Regions from separate parts of the Geobacillus sp. Sah69 genome, predicted to be linked through region 2. Evidence: riboswitches for the same ligand, from Rfam matches in the RefSeq annotation. Region 2 holds a riboswitch; the other holds the start of a gene.
The links. A riboswitch is a leader RNA that binds a small molecule or an ion and turns the genes downstream of it on or off. The one in region 2 is predicted to bind S-adenosylmethionine.
Positions count from the first base shown of each region.

Region 1: it holds a riboswitch for S-adenosylmethionine, as region 2 does, so the genes downstream of both, AP057_RS11650 (bifunctional homocysteine S-methyltransferase/methylenetetrahydrofolate reductase) here and AP057_RS01060 (hypothetical protein) in region 2, are expected to answer to the same signal.

Region 1 covers NZ_LLKS01000048.1:27,163-33,187, reverse strand. The annotation lists gene metH (methionine synthase) at 1-3,088, opposite strand, end outside; gene AP057_RS11650 (bifunctional homocysteine S-methyltransferase/methylenetetrahydrofolate reductase) at 3,081-4,928, opposite strand; SAM riboswitch class I at 4,998-5,099, opposite strand; gene AP057_RS11645 (zinc-ribbon domain-containing protein) at 5,191-5,613, opposite strand; gene AP057_RS11640 (IS66-like element ISBst12 family transposase) at 5,782-6,025, shown strand, end outside.
Region 2 covers NZ_LLKS01000009.1:3,901-13,860, reverse strand. The annotation lists gene hutI (imidazolonepropionase) at 1-570, opposite strand, end outside; gene hutU (urocanate hydratase) at 585-2,240, opposite strand; gene AP057_RS01090 (helix-turn-helix domain-containing protein) at 2,408-3,889, opposite strand; gene hutG (formimidoylglutamase) at 3,894-4,862, opposite strand; gene AP057_RS01080 (PaaI family thioesterase) at 5,133-5,549, shown strand; gene AP057_RS01075 (hypothetical protein) at 5,533-5,775, opposite strand; gene AP057_RS01070 (PaaI family thioesterase) at 5,810-6,292, opposite strand; partial or broken gene AP057_RS01065 (VOC family protein) at 6,393-6,776, opposite strand; gene AP057_RS01060 (hypothetical protein) at 6,793-7,116, opposite strand; SAM riboswitch class I at 7,200-7,304, opposite strand; gene opp4A (oligopeptide ABC transporter substrate-binding protein) at 7,355-9,139, opposite strand; gene AP057_RS01050 (ABC transporter permease) at 9,153-9,960, opposite strand, start outside.

The sequences.
Region 1 (6,025 bases), on a different contig from region 2:
TTTTCAAAAATTCGCCTTCGTCTTTCCACTGTTGGGCGAGTTCGCGGACGCCATGACCGGCCGTGACGGCGAACAAGCCGACGTAATCCATTTCGCCGCTTTCTTTCGATTTCAAATAATCGGCGAGGCAAAGATGCGGCGCCCGCGGTTGGCGCGGAAAGTCGAACGTCTCGAGCACAGTTTTGCGATCAACCGGATCGTAAACGTAGACGCGGTTGCCGTCGCTTTGCGCCGGGAAGAAGCGGTAGACGCCGGCGGGTTGAATCCAGCCGCGTTCTTTCGCTTCGGCAACGAGTTCGTCGACGACCGCTTTTAACGCCAACGCTTTTTCGTCCCGTTCTTCAAGCAGCCGCTTCACTTTTCCTTTCAAGCCGAGGTGGTGGCCGAGCACCATTTGCCAGTTGACGTACGGCAACACATGGTCAAGCGGCACGTTTCGCAGCACGTGGCGCTCGAGGTCGGCCGGGACATACACCGGCACATCGGTCGAGACGTTCGATTTGAACGCGGTGGCGACCGCCGTTGGCCGTGTCGGCTCGTTTTCGGTCGCTTCTTTTTTCTTGTAGTCAATCTCGCCTTGCTGGAGTTGGTTGGCGAGCGCGAGCCCGTCCATGGCGTCTTTCGCGTACAGGACGACGCCGTCGTATTCGGGTGCGATTTTGTTTTCGGTAAATTTGCGCGTCAAGGCGGCGCCGCCGACTAAAATGGGCGTTGAGATGCCGGCTTGCCGCAAATCTTGGGCGGTGACGACCATCTGTTGGGCCGATTTGACAAGCAAGCCCGACAACCCGATGATGTCGGGCTGATGTTCGCGCACCGCTTCAATGAGTTGCTGCGGAGCGACTTTAATGCCGAGGTCGATCACCTCGTAGCCGTTGTTGCTTAAAATGATGTCGACCAAGTTTTTGCCGATGTCATGGACATCGCCTTTGACGGTGGCGAGAATGACTTTTCCTTTTGTGCTTCCTTCTTTCTTTTCCATATACGGCTCTAAAAAGGCGACGGCCGCTTTCATCACTTCCGCGCTTTGCAATACTTCAGCGACGATAAGCTGGTTGTTGTTGAACAGCCGCCCGACTTCATCCATGCCGGCCATGAGCGGACCGTTGATGATGGACAGCGGATCGGAGTAGGTCTCAAGCGCCTTTTCCAAATCGGGAATGAGCCCGTCTTTCGACCCTTCAATGACGTAGCGGGCGAGCCGCTCTTCCAAGCTCAAGTTCTCCTCAGCCGGCTTGGCGGCGGTGATTTTGCTTCGGTAAAATTCGATAAAGGTGTTTAATGTTTCATCGCTCGTGTCAAACAAAAGCGCTTCGGCCATCCGCACTTCCTCTTCCGGAATCGAGGCGAACCGCTCAAGCTTCTCAGTGTTGACGATCGCATAATCGAGCCCAGCTTGCGTGCAATGGTACAAAAAGACGGAGTTGAGCACCTCGCGCCCGGCCGGCGGCAAGCCGAACGAGACGTTGCTGATGCCGAGCATCGTCAAGCACTCCGGCAGTTGCTCTTTAATGAGGCGAATGCCTTTGATCGTTTCGTTCGCCGCGCCGATGTATTGCTCATCACCGGTGCCGACCGGGAAGACGAGCGGATCGAAAATGATGTCGCGCGCCGGCACCCCGTAGCGGTTCACGAGCAAGTCATACGAACGCAAGGCAATTTCCAGCTTCCGTTCGGCGGTGACCGCCATTCCTTGTTCATCGATCGTGCCGACGACGACAGCGGCGCCGTATTTGTGCAAGAGAGGAACGACTTTCGCAAACCGCTCCTCGCCGTCTTCCAAGTTGATCGAATTGATGATCGCTTTCCCTTGCGAGTAGGTGAGGGCGCGCTTGATGACGCGCTCGTCGGTTGAATCGATGACAAGCGGCACTTTCACTTTTTTCACGACTTCGCGGACGAACTGCTCCATGTCATGGAGTTCGTCGCGGTCTGGGTCGGCGAGGCAAATGTCGATGACATGGGCGCCGTTTTTCACTTGTGCGCGGGCGATTTCCGCCGCTTCTTCGTATTTCCCTTCGGCGATGAGGCGCTTGAATTTGCGCGAGCCGATGACGTTTGTCCGCTCGCCGACAAAGAGCGGGCGCATCGTTTCCTCATAAATGAGCGCCTCGATGCCGGAGACGGCGTGGACGTCAAACGAAGACGGGATCGCCCGCGGCGGGATGCCGCGCACCGCTTCGGCGATGGCGCGAATATGGTCCGGCGTCGTGCCGCAACACCCGCCGACGATGTTGATCCATCCCTTTTCGGCAAAGCGGCGGATTTTCTCTGCCAACATCTCCGGCGTTTCATGGTAGCGGCCTTCCTCATCCGGCAGACCGGCGTTCGGGTAGCAGCTGACCGCCGTGTCAGCGAGCGAGGCGAGCGTGCGCAAATGGTCGGTCATAAACTCGGGGCCTGTCGCGCAGTTTAAGCCGACGGCGATCGGCTTCATATGGCGCACCGAGATGAAAAACGCATCGATCGCCTGCCCGGCGAGTGTCGTGCCCATCGGTTCGATCGTGCCGGAAATCATGAGCGGCACGCGGCGACCGACCGCCTCAAACGCCTTCGAAATGCCGAGAAAACCGGCTTTGACATTCAGCGTATCTTGGCACGTCTCGAGTAGGAGAAGGTCGACGCCTCCTAAGAGCAGTCCGCGCGCTTGTTCTTCGTAGGCGGCAACGAGTTCTTCAAACGTTGCGCCGCCTGTCACCGACAACGTTTTCGTCGTCGGCCCCATCGAACCGGCGACAAAGCGCGGCCAGTCCGGGGTGGAGAACGACTCAGCCGTTTGTTTGGCGAGTTTGGCCGCTTCGATGTTCAGCTCAAGCGCCAAATGACCGAGGCCATATTCGTCAAGCACAATGCGCGTCGCCCCGAACGTGTTCGTTTCAATGATATCAGCACCGGCTTCTAGGTACGCTTCGTGAATGCGGCGGATAACATGCGGGGCGGTGAGGGTCAAATATTCGTTGCACCCTTCATACGCCTCGCCGCCAAAGTCGGCGGCCGATAGGTTGGCGTTTTGGATCATCGTGCCCATGGCGCCATCGATGACAAGAATTTTTCTTTGCAGTTGCTGTTCTAAGGTGACGTTAGCCATGAACAACCTTCCTTTCTTTGGCGGCCGCTTCTTTTTCGTGAATGTAGCGGACGAGCTCGACCGTCATGTCGTAGCGCAAGAACGGCGTGATCAAATAAATGCCGTTAAACAAATCAAACGCCGCGTCAATGAGCGATTTGGCGATGGCAATTCCTTCGCGCGCCGCTTCTACTGGGTCGCCGCTGCAGGCGGCCATGCGGGCGCGAATCTCGTCCGACAGAGTGATCCCCGGCACTTCATGATGCAAAAAGTCGGCGTTGCGCGCGCTCACAAGCGGCATAATGCCGATGTAGATCGGCGTGGCGAGATGTTTCGTTGTTTCGTATATTTGCACGATTTTTTCTTCCGAGTAAACCGGCTGGGTCAAGAAATAGTGGGCGCCGCATTGAATTTTTTTCTCCATTCGCTCAACTGCTTTATCCAAATGGCGGACGTTCGGGTTGAACGCAGCGCCGATCGAGAAGTTCGTTTTTTGCCCAAGCGGTTTGCCCGAGTACGACAGCCCTTCGTTAAACTGGCGGATCAAGCGGATCAAATCGAACGATGATAAATCATACACCGACGTTGCTCCTGGGAAGTCGCCGATTTTCGACGGGTCGCCGGTAATGGCGAGCACGTCGGTGATGCCGAGCGTATGCAAGCCCATCAAATGCGACTGCAGGCCGATCAAATTGCGATCGCGGCATGTAATATGCACAAGCGGGCGGATGCCGAGCTGCTCCTTGATGATCGTGGCGACAGCGGCGTTGCTGATGCGCGGCGTGGCAAGTGAGTTGTCAGCTAACGTCAGCGCGTCGATGCCGGCGTCATGGAGCGCTTTCGCCCCAGCGAGAAACTTGTCAATGCCGAGTTGCTTCGGCGGATCGAGTTCGACAATGACCGAGCGGCGCGTGCGGGCGAGCTCGGGAAGCGGAGTCGGCGCGGGCCGATCGGCTTGCACCGATACAGATGCTGTGCGCCGCTTCACCGTTTTTTCCGTCACCGGCGTCCGGTCGGCGAGCGCCTTTGCCATTGCCTCAATATGTTTCGGCGTCGTGCCGCAGCACCCGCCGATCAAGCGCACCCCTTGATCGCGGAACGCTTTGGCCGCCTCTTCAAAATATTCCGCGTTCGTTTCATAGACAAGCCGGCCGTCGCGGTAATCCGGGAGGCTCGCGTTCGGATACGCCGACAAAAATGCGCGATTGGGCAGGGGCACTTCCTCAAGCGACTGAATCATATAGTGCGGACCAAGCCGGCAGTTGAGCCCGACAACATCGGCCCCGAGCGCCTCCAGGCGGCTAAGGGCGTCCGCGAGCGGCGTGCCGTCTTGCAAAACGCCGACTTCATGGAGCGACACATGGGCGATAATCGGCAAGTCCGTCTCTTTGCGCGCGATGGCAAGCACCGTCTCCAACTCTTCCAAATCGTAATACGTCTCCAGCAGCACACCATCAACCCCTTCGGCAAGCAGCACAAACAGCTGCTCGCGAAACGTCCGTTTCACTTCGTCAAGCGGTACGACGCTTTTGTTTAACGTGCGCAGCCCTCCGATCGTTCCGAGCACGTACGCCCCCCCATTGGCTGCTTGCTTCGCCAGTCTTACAGCGGCCCGATTGATCGCCGGCACCTCGTCTTGCAAGCCGTAGCGCGCGAGTTTCACATAGTTGGCGCCGTATGTATTCGTCTGAATGACATCGGCGCCCGCCGCGATATACGCTTCATGAATATGAATGATTTCGTCTGGATTCGATAGATTCAATTCTTCAAAACAACGGTCGACGCCATGCGAATATAACAGCGTCCCCATCGCTCCGTCGGCGATGAGAATGCGTTGTTTCAACTCATCGAGCAGCCCCACGTTTGATTCCCCCATTTCGTTGTAGTAAAAGAAAAAAGCCTTCTAAGAAGAAGACTTTTCGTTCGCTTCTTCTTATCTTCCAGGCTGTTGCCTGTCTGGATTTAGCACCTTGGCCGCGGCCAGGTTGCTGAGGGTTCACCGGGCCAGTCCCTCCCCCTCTCTTGATAAGAATGTCCGTATGCGGTTGTTTATTTCGTCTTGACTATTACTATATAATTTAATGTATTTTTTGAAATTATTCAATACGGTGAAGAAGGAAATTTCAAAAGTTAAAGAGATTCAGATAAAAAGAGCGGCTCGCGTCAAGGGCTCGCGCTTTCCCGCATCGGGGGCAAAACTGAAAATCACGCTGCACATGTTCTCCGCAGTATGGGCAATACTTGTTTGTTTTCTCTTCGCCTCCAAATCGGACGTTCAGTGGGTCGGGCTCTTTCTCGCTGACGACAATGTCCAATAAGGACATGCGTTGTTTTCCCGTCGCATTTTTGTAATGGTAAATTGCTTGAAATACACCGATGGCGATGACGACAAGGCCGAAAAACGGAAAAAAGCGGGCGGCGGGAAACGGCGAGTCCGCGGTGATGGAGAAGGTCATCACCATCCAAAAGATGCCGAACAACACAGCGGCGATGCTGCCGAACAGCCCTTGCATCGACGGGCCGCGGCCGGGTTTGATGCTTTTCAAGTGGATTCCTTCTCCATTCGTTTCATGTTGGTTGGGATTATTATACCATATGATGATGTAGGAAACATGGGATGACGGTAACTATTCAGCCACATCATAAAGTGAGCTGAATATTTTTTGCTTTTCCTGTCTATGATGTGAATATTGATAGACAAGGAGGTGAATCACATGTTGACGGTACAACAAGCTGTATTTACAGTTGAGGGCTTAATCGGCAAAGTYCAACAACAAAAACAGCTCATTCATCAACTCRTTCAAGAAAATGAACATTTGCGTCACGAAAACAAACAACTACGCAAAGAAAATGAACAACTGAAGTACCGTGTTCAAGAGCTGGAAGCACGCACGAAAAAAAACAGCTCCAATAGCCATTTGCCCCCATCTTCTGACCGTTTTGAGAAAAAGCGTTCCT
Region 2 (9,960 bases):
GGCATGAGCGCCAAGAAACGTGGAGACGATATCGACCGGGTGGGTGTCATCGAGACGCTTGGCGACTTCAAGCTGCTTGATTTCGTGCTCAAGGCTTAAACCATAGCCGCTTTTTGCTTCGACGGTCGTGACCCCATGAAGCAAAAACTGATCGAGCCGCCGCTTGCTTTCTTCATACAACATCTCTTCCGACGCCTCGCGCGTCGCTTTTGTCGTGGCATGAATGCCGCCGCCTGCGTTCATGATTTCCATGTACGTCGCCCCGCCGAGCCGCATCGTCCATTCGTGTTCGCGGCTGCCGGCGTAAACGAGATGAGTATGAGGATCGACAAGCCCAGGCGTCACCGTTTTGCCCTTAGCGTCAATGACTTCCGCTTCGGCGAGCCGATCGGCAAATTGGCGGGCCAGTTCATCGTCCGCCCCAACCGCCACGATCGTGCCATGTTCGATCCAGACGCTGCCGTTTTCGATGATGCCTAGATCGCTCATCTTCTCCTTGACAAGCGGAGCCGCGGAGCTTCCCGCCAGCGTGACGAGCTGGCGGGCGCGGCGGACAAAAAGCGGGCGCATATGGATCCCCCTTTCTACTTGAGCATCGGCATATCGATGCCTTTTTCTTTCGCCGTCCGGATGGCGAGCTCATAGCCAGCGTCGGCGTGGCGGACCACACCAAGCCCCGGGTCGGTCGTCAACACGCGCTCCAGCCGTTTTTCCGCCTCTTTTGTGCCGTCGGCTACGATGACCATGCCGGCGTGAATCGAGTAGCCCATGCCGACGCCGCCGCCGTGGTGAACCGACACCCAGCTTGCGCCGCCGACCGCATTCAACAGCGCGTTTAAAATCGGCCAGTCGGCGATGGCGTCGCTTCCGTCTTTCATTCCTTCCGTCTCCCGGTTCGGCGAAGCGACGGAGCCCGAATCCAAATGATCGCGACCGATGACGATCGGCGCTTTCAGCTCGCCTTTGGCCACCATGTCGTTGATGATTTTCCCGAACTTCGCCCGCTCGCCGTAGCCGAGCCAACAAATGCGCGCCGGCAGCCCTTGGAATTGAATGCGTTTTTGCGCCATGCGAATCCAATGGCAAAGACGCTCATTGTCGCTGAATTCACGCAAAATGACTTCATCGGTTTTATAAATGTCTTCCGGGTCGCCGGATAATGCCACCCAGCGGAACGGCCCTTTTCCTTCGCAAAAGAGCGGACGGATGTAGGCCGGCACAAAACCCGGGAAGGAAAAGGCGTCGTCCACCCCTTCGTCTTTTGCCACTTGGCGGATGTTGTTGCCGTAATCAAACGTCACCGCCCCTTGCTTTTGCATCGCCAGCATCGCTCGAACATGCGCGGCGATCGACTGTTTTGCACGGGCGATGTACTGCTTCGGATCGCGCGCCCTGAGTTCGGCGGCCTCATCAAGCGTAAGGCCAGCCGGGATGTAGCCGTTTAACGGATCATGGGCGGACGTTTGATCGGTCAAGACGTCCGGAACAAAGCCCATTTCGACGAGACGCGGCAACACTTCAGCCGCATTGCCGACAAGGCCGATCGACAGCGCTTTTTTCTCTTCCTTCGCTCGTTTCGCCATCGCAAGCGCCGCCTCCAAGCTGTCGGTCATCGTGTCGAGATATTTCGTATCAAGGCGGCGCTGAATGCGGGCCGGATCGATTTCGATGGCGAGGCAGACGCCGCCATTCATCGTCACCGCGAGCGGCTGCGCCCCGCCCATGCCGCCAAGGCCGGCGGTTAGCGTGATCGTCCCGGCCAGCGTGCCGCCAAAGTGCTGGCGCGCCACTTCGGCAAACGTTTCATACGTCCCTTGGACGATCCCTTGGCTGCCGATGTAAATCCAGCTCCCGGCCGTCATTTGTCCGTACATGATCAACCCTTTTTTGTCAAGTTCGTGGAAATGGTCCCACGTCGCCCATGCGGGCACGAGGTTGGAGTTGGCGATCAGCACGCGCGGGGCGTCCGGATGCGTGCGAAATACCGCCACCGGCTTGCCGGATTGAATGAGCAACGTTTCATCGTTTTCTAAACGAAGAAGGGTGTCCACAATCGCCTCGTAACATTCCCAGTTGCGCGCCGCCTTGCCGATGCCGCCGTAGACGATCAACTCCTCCGGCCGCTCGGCGACATCGGGATGCAAATTGTTGTTCAGCATCCGCAGCGCCGCTTCTTGAATCCATCCTTTCGCCCGCCGCTCTGTTCCCGCGGGCGGGCTGACGGTCCGTTTTTCTGCCATCGTCATCCTCTCCTTTTTCCTCTTTGCTTTTTATTGTAAGGAAGCCAAGAGGATGGAGATAGATTCTCGTCTTTTCAAGATGATCCATTTTTTTGAAATTTCTTTTTTCTTTTCGCTTCATCTATCCATTTCTTTTGATATATGTTCATTTCTTTTGAAAAAACCGCCTACCGCGGTGATGACGGTTTCAGCCGTTGTTCATCGCGGTAGGCGGTCGGCGTCTGGTTCAGTTCGGCTTTAAAGACGCGCATCAAATAATGGGCGGTGCGAAACCCGGTTTGTTCGGCGATTTCTTTGATCGACAAGTCCGTCTGCCGAAGCAGCCGTTTCGCTTCCTCAAGCCGCCGGTTGGTCAGCCACTGGCGAAACGTCACGCCGCGCTTTTTCGACAACAAATGGCTGAAATACGCGGGGCTGCGCCCGGCGGCGGCCGCGACCCGCTCAAGCGTGAGCGACGGATCGCGAAAATGCGCCTCCATATAGCGGAGGCCGCGCTCCACGGCGTCGACGCGCGCGTCTTCCTCGGCCTGCTTGGCCTCATGGAACAATCGATATAAAAATAAAATCAATTCTTGAACGATGCGATACAAGACGGGATTGTACAAAATGTCTTGAAAAATGCGCATATACTCCCGCTCGGTTCCGCCGCGGTCAAGGCCGTACGTTTTCATAAACCGGCGGATTTGCGCCAAGATGCTTGTCAGCCGCGTCCGCACCATCTCCGGGCTCGGAAACGGCGGCGACCAGTGCCAAAACTCGCGCTGCAGCCACCGTTTCACCGCTTCGTGGTCGAACCGCTCGAGCATCTCGATCCATTGCCGCTGCTCCTCGGGCGTCAAAAACGGATCGAGCTCACGCCACTGTTCGTATTCCGAAGCGGGAGCGATCACTTGGCGATAGCCAATGAAAAACGTCGTCTCGAGCAGCCGGCGGGCCGCTTGGTATTGCGCGCGCACCGTCCTCCGGCCATCAGGCGGCATCACGACAACCGCGAGCGGCTCATGATGATCTTCCTCCCAATCGCGCAGCAGCTTCCACGCCTCTTCTTTCCCGTCGCCCGGCAAATCGGGAAGCAGGCAAACCGCCATACGGGTGAGCGGCAATACGCGCGCCCGTCCGCGAAACGGGTAATCCATCAAGAAACGGATCACTTCTTGAGACAAAGCGGGCTGTTCCGCCTGCACAAGCCATACATGGGTGGAAGCTGCGGCGGGGTCATCGTAAAATAATGCGCGGTAGTCGTCATGGCCGTCAAAACCCGCTGTCAGGCTCGAGCGGCTGTTGGAGGAAAGCGAAACCGCCGTCCTCAACGCTTGTTTCAGCTTGGCGGGCTCAAGCGGCTTGACAAGCAAATCGACGCATTGCCAGTCGATGGCTTGTTTCGCCCGTGCGAACGTCGCCTCGGCCGTTGCGGCAATCACGCGTTGGCAAAACAAGCGGACGTGGGCGGTCGCCTGCGGCCATCGTTCATACGGAATCATGTCGAGTTCGACGTACAACAGCTCCGGCGCCTCCCGCTCAAGAAACGCCATCATCTCCTCGACCGTAGCCGCCGTATACATCCGCTCAATCGGCAAGGAATACGCGGAAACGAGCCAGCGGATCGCTTCTCGTTCCTTGTCGTCCCGTTCGGCAATGACCAATTTCACGTTCTCACCGCCTTGGCTGCAAGCGTTGAAAATGAAGGAGCGCTTCCATGCAAAAGGCGGCGGCCAACGCCACCGTTTTTCCGCCTTCATCCCAGAGTGGATTGACTTCGCAAAGATCGACGCTGATCGTTTTCGGATGGGAAACGATTCGGCGGATGAGCGCGCGCGCCAGAGACGGGGCGAGCCCAAACGGCGACGGCGCGCTCACCCCCGGCGCGGCGGCCGCGCTGATGGCGTCCATGCAAATGGTCAACATCACGGCATCGTGATGAGCGGCAAATTCCTCGATTTGTTCATAGGCGGCCTCGATCGGCCCTGCGGTCAGCTCGTCTTCCAGCATGTACCGGCAGCCGTACGTCTCGGCCGCCGCAAACAGCGCTGCCGTGTTGCCGAGCCGCTGAATGCCAAGGCAGAAATAGCTCACTCGATCGTCTTGATCCAATATTTGCCGAAACATCGTCCCGGACGTCGGGCCGTCATCGTACGGGCGCAAATCAAAATGGGCGTCAATGTTGAGGATGCCAAGGCGGGCATCCGTCCCAAGCGCTTCCCGGACGCCCAAGTAATGCCCATACGCCGTCTCATGGCCGCCGCCGATCACGATAGACGCCATCCCGTTTTTCAGCAGGCGGGCGACCGCCTTCCCAAGTTCAGTCTGGCTTTGTTCGAGCCGTTCATCGACGCAAACGACATCGCCTGCGTCATAGACAACGACCCCTTCCGGAAGATGCCAAGGCAGCCGGGCCAGCGCCGCTTTGACGGCGGCCGGCGCCTCTTTCGCCCCTTGGCGGCCTTGGTTGCGGCGCACTCCTTCGTCGCACGCAAACCCGATGAATGCCGCCGCTCGTTCCACCGTCTCCAATGGCTTGGACAAATCGAGCAAGCGAATGCGCTGATGAAGGCGAAACGCCTGCTCATCGCTCACGCTGTCAATCCGTCCCGTCCAACGGCCGGCGTCTGGCGGTTGATACATGAGACCATCTCCTTTCCATCATCCGCTGCTTGTTTCTTTCGCCACAGCTTTGCCGTTCTCCTCCCCATGCACGCGAAAAGAGGAAATCGCCGCCGTTTGGCGAATAAAACATCCATGAGCTCATTTCGCTCACCACCCGATGAAAATCGCTACTTTAGGATCCATGATGTTCACCGAAACGATCCGCGGGCGGCGTTTTGCCCTCCATCCGGGCATGAAAATGACCCCATTTTCATGGAAACGCAATGGATGACAGAAAGGATGTTCGAGATGAAGCCAATTACCAACTTGCATGACGTCATTGCCGGAAAAAGCGCGCCGCCCCCATGCGACGAAACTCTCGGCGTCCGCCTGACGGAAGCCCGAGACGGCTATGCGAAAGGGGTATGGACGATCCATGAATCGCTCCTCAACGGCAACGGGGTGATCATGGGCGGGTTCGTCGGAGCGGCGGCGGATATTCTCATGGCGTATGCGGTGACCACCTTGCTTCGCGATGACCAAATGCACGCCTCCATCAACTTGCAGACGACGTTTCACCGCCCAGCGGCGGCAGGGGAAGCTGAAGTGGAAGCGCGAGTGGAAAAGTTCGGGAAAACTGTCGCCTACGTGACTGCCGTCGTCCGGCAAAACGGCAAAGAAGTGGCGAGCGCGACCTCCTCGGTGCTGATTATGGATAAACCATAAAAAAGCGCTTTCGTTTATGGAAGGGAAGTGAAACGCTGGCGCCGAGGCAGACGCCAAACCGGTCCAACTGAATCGGGCTGTTGGCAGCAGTCATGCCTAGAAGCGTTCGATCGGCAACCTGTTTCGCCCCGCCATCCAAGGATGAACATGTCACTTGTGAAGATGTCCGCTTTTTCCCAAGCGGGATCGAGCGCAACGAGCGAAGCGCCGGAGAAAGCGCTGTCAAAAACAGCCGCCCTCCGGCGCTTTTCGTTTGCTTGTCATCCCTGGACAAACGTTTTCGGCATGACGACCGCGACGACTTGCCCGCGGGCGCACAGTTCGCCGTTGGCGAACACCTCGGTATCCACTTGCCATTTTTTCGGGTGAATCTCCGTCACCGTTCCGACGGCGACAAGCGGCACGCCATGCGGCGTCGGCTTGACAAAGTCGACGTGAAGCGACGCGGTGACAAAGCGCGGCGGCGTTTCCCCGCTTCCCGGCTCATGGCCGTTTTTCCGATGCAAGGCGAGCGCCGCCGACCCGGTGCCATGGCAGTCGATGAGCGAGGCGATCAGCCCGCCGTACACAAACCCTGGAATCGCCGTATGTTCCGGACGCGGCGTATACACCGTCACCGTTTTGTCGCCCCGCCACCCGGTGCGGAAATGGTGGCCTTGTTCATTCAACCGTCCGCAGCCGTAGCACCAGGCGAATTCATCAGGGTAGTCGTCTTGAATGGCGCGAATGACTTGCGGCTCCATCTGTTCTCCTCCTCTCCCCTTTACCTATACGCGGTGCACTCCCTATTTTCCTTCTTGCACGGCAAAAGGCGGCCATACCGATGGCCGCCTTCCCCTTCGTTCATTGCGCCGGCTCGTAAAACTCGATCCATTCGCCGTCCGGGCCAAGGAAAAATAAGTATTTCGCCCCGTTTGGGAGCGTTGTAATTTCATCCCACACTAGCGGGACGCCGAGCGACTAAAGCCGTTCTTTCTCCTGCTCAATGCCTTCGACCGTAAACGCCACGTGGTGCACTTTTCCTTCCGTCGGCAAATCCGGATTGTATCCTTCGATCAGCTCGACAATGATCGAGCCGTCAATCCCTAAAAACGCCAATTTCATCGTGCCGTTCGTATGAATCATTTCGTCGAGCAGCTCCAAGCCGACGACGTTTTGATAAAACGCTTTCGATGCCTCGATGTCTTTCACTTGAATGCCGACATGCTCAAATTTTTTGACTGCCATTCGTCCCTCTTCCTTTCTATGACTCCATTAACCATACTGCTTGTAAATACGGCGTCATCTGCATCGGGAAAATCCCTTTTTTCCCAAGCTCTGTCCATATGTAGCGGTCAAGGGCGTACGGTCCGTCCGCCTTCCATTCGTCCGCCTCACTGTTGGTCAACAACAACGAAAAGGCTGTTCCTTGCGCTTCCCCATACAAATGAACGTATCCGTCCCCACGGTCGACATGCACCGCCGCCTTAGAGTCAAACCGGATGAGCTCCGCCTGCACACAGCGCATGACACAAACGGCGAACGCAGCGGCAGGGAGATGAGCGGCCATGCAAGCTCGGATCGACATGTCCCTCTTCACTATTCCCCCTTCACCCCCTATCGACAAAAACCCCCTTCGCCTCGGAATGATGCGAAAGGGGTCATGAGCCGTTCTTATCATCCAAAGCGAAACCGCTTTGCGGGTGTTAGCACCTTGCCTGCGGCAGGTTGCTGTGGGGTCATCAAGCCCGTTCTCTCGCCCACTCTTGATAAGACGTATGCAATTTATCTTCTATCTTATCGTACATCATCAAAGGCAACAATCGTCATTGTTCGACTTCCGGTTGCTCGGACGTGACGCCGACATCTTTCCACGTCAGCTTCGAGCTCGGGTCAACCGTAAAGTTGGCGACACGGTTGTTGACCGCATAGATGGCGGAACGATACAACGTCGGGATGACCGGCACTTCTTCGTTCATCAGCTTTTGCCATTCACTGTAAATTTTCCGACGATATTCTTTGTCAAACGCCTGTTCGGAATGGCCTTTTTCCAGCAGCTCATCATTTTTCTCGTTCACCCAACGCGAGTAGTTGAACATGGCGTTGCGGCCGTACAATCCGTACGGGTCGACGTCCGTTCCAGTTCCCCAAGAGGCGGCGTAGACATCCACTTTCGGATCGTCTTTTTCGACCATATCGTAGAAGGAGTTGAACTCCGCCAAGCGTCCGTCTACAAGCTGAACATCGAGGCCCACATCTCTCCAGCATTGCATATAAAATTTGGCCAGCGGTTCAGCGATGTCCCCACCGCTCATCGCCAAGAAGTTGATCTTGAATTTTTTGCCGTTTGGATCTTCGCGGAGGCCATCGCCATCCACATCTTTATATCCCGCTTCATCCAGCAATTGTTTCGCTTTTTCCGGATTGTACGTATACCCTTTGATGGAACTGTCATGATAGCCCGGGAACGACGGCGGGATCAGCGTGGTCGCCGGGAAGCGCAAACCATGATACAGGCGGTCGGCCACCTCTTGGTTGTTGATGGCGTACGCCATGGCTTGGCGCAGTTTTTTGTTTTGGAATTTCGGATTGTCCATTACGTTTTCCTGCTTTTTCGCATCCCAATGGCCGAGTTTAAAGCCGATATAGTTGTACGCCAAATCCACTTTACCGATAAACTGAATGTTTTTCGTCCCTTTCGCGTTCAAATATTGGTCAGTCGGGAACTCAGCGACGTCAATTTCGCCTTTTTTCAGCGCTTGCAGGACGACTTGCGGGCTGACGACTTTCAAAATGACGCCTTCCAAGTTCGGTTTGCCAGCCCAGTAGTCATCATTGCGAACAAACTCTACCGACTCGCCCGGAACGATTTTCTTCACTTTAAACGGACCGAACCCGATCGGGTTTTTCCGGATTTTATCCGATTTCGCCAAGTCTTTGATCGGAATGTCTTTCAAGTAATGCTTCGGCAGCGGATACGCCCAAATGCCAGTCAACACCGACGGATTGGCCTGTTTCCATGTGATCGTCAACGTCTTTTTGTCGATGACTTTAATGCCGGAAATTTTATCCGCTTTGCCGCTGTGATATTCTTCCATCCCGACGATCCCTTGGATGAGCGCATCGCCATAACGGACGCCGGTGTAATCTTTATGGCCGATGACCAAATACGCATACTCCAAGTCTTCAGCGGTCACCGGCTGGCCGTCATGCCAATTCACATTGTCTTTAATACGGATTGTCATCGTCTTTTTATCATCCGACAACTCATACGTGGCAGCCCCATCATTTGTAATTTCATAGTCACCGTTCGTCCGGAAAAGCGACTCGTCAAAAAATTGCAAAATCTCTGCGTCGGGCGCTCCGGTGTAGAATGCATAGCTGAGCGTCCCTTCAAACGGCGTATCGGACACAAGGCCGTATTTCAACACGCCGCCATCGATGATTTTCCCGTCGTTTTTCACCGTCATCGGGAATTTGCTGATGTCTTCCTTCTGAGCCGCCGGTTTTTCGTTATTGTTGCCCTTTCCGCTCGTTGTGTCGGATTTGCCCGTGCACCCGGCGAGCACGAGCAAGAGCGCGGCGAGAGCCGCCAGCCATTTTCTCTTCACATTTTCTTCCCCCTTATCCTAGTCGTTGTCTTGCATCAGCCGCACGTTTCAGCGCTTGGCCGATGAAATTTATGCACAGCATCATCACTAAAATAAGCAATGACGCAGGCAACCAAACCCACCATTTGTTTTGCAAAACATCCGGGTTGGTCGCATAGCTGACCAACGTCCCTAAGCTCGGCGTGCTCTCCGGCAGCCCGAAGCCAAGATACGTGAGCCCGGACTCGATGCCGATGTTGCCCGCCAAATTTAACGTCAAATTGACGATAATGATCGAGCTGAGGTTGGGCAAAATTTGAAAAATAATGATTTTCCAATCTGGCGTGCCGAGCGTTTTTGACGCGCTGACATAATCCAGCTCGCGCTCGGTCAGCGTTTTGGCGCGGATCAGCCGGGCTTTGCCCGTCCACAAAAACGCGCTCATGATCAAAATGAACGTCAATACATTATATTTAGGCACAATGGCGACAAAAACAATAACGAGCATCAAAAACGGCAGAACGAGAATAAAATCGATGATGCGCATAATGACATTGTCAATCCAGCCGCCGAAATAGCCAGCCACCAATCCGACAATGAGGCCGATCGCCCCAGTGATGAGCGTAATGGCCAGCCCGATCGTAAACGAATTGCGGGCGCCGATGATGAGCTGGCCAAACACGTCGCGCCCTCCGTAGTCTGTGCCAAGCCAGTGTTCCGCTGACGGCGGAGAATAGATGGAAAGAAAATCCACTTTCACGATTTCCTCTTGATCCAAAAAGAGCGACACGCCATAGACGATCGACAAAAGGATTCCTAAAATGATGAGCGAACCAAGCGCG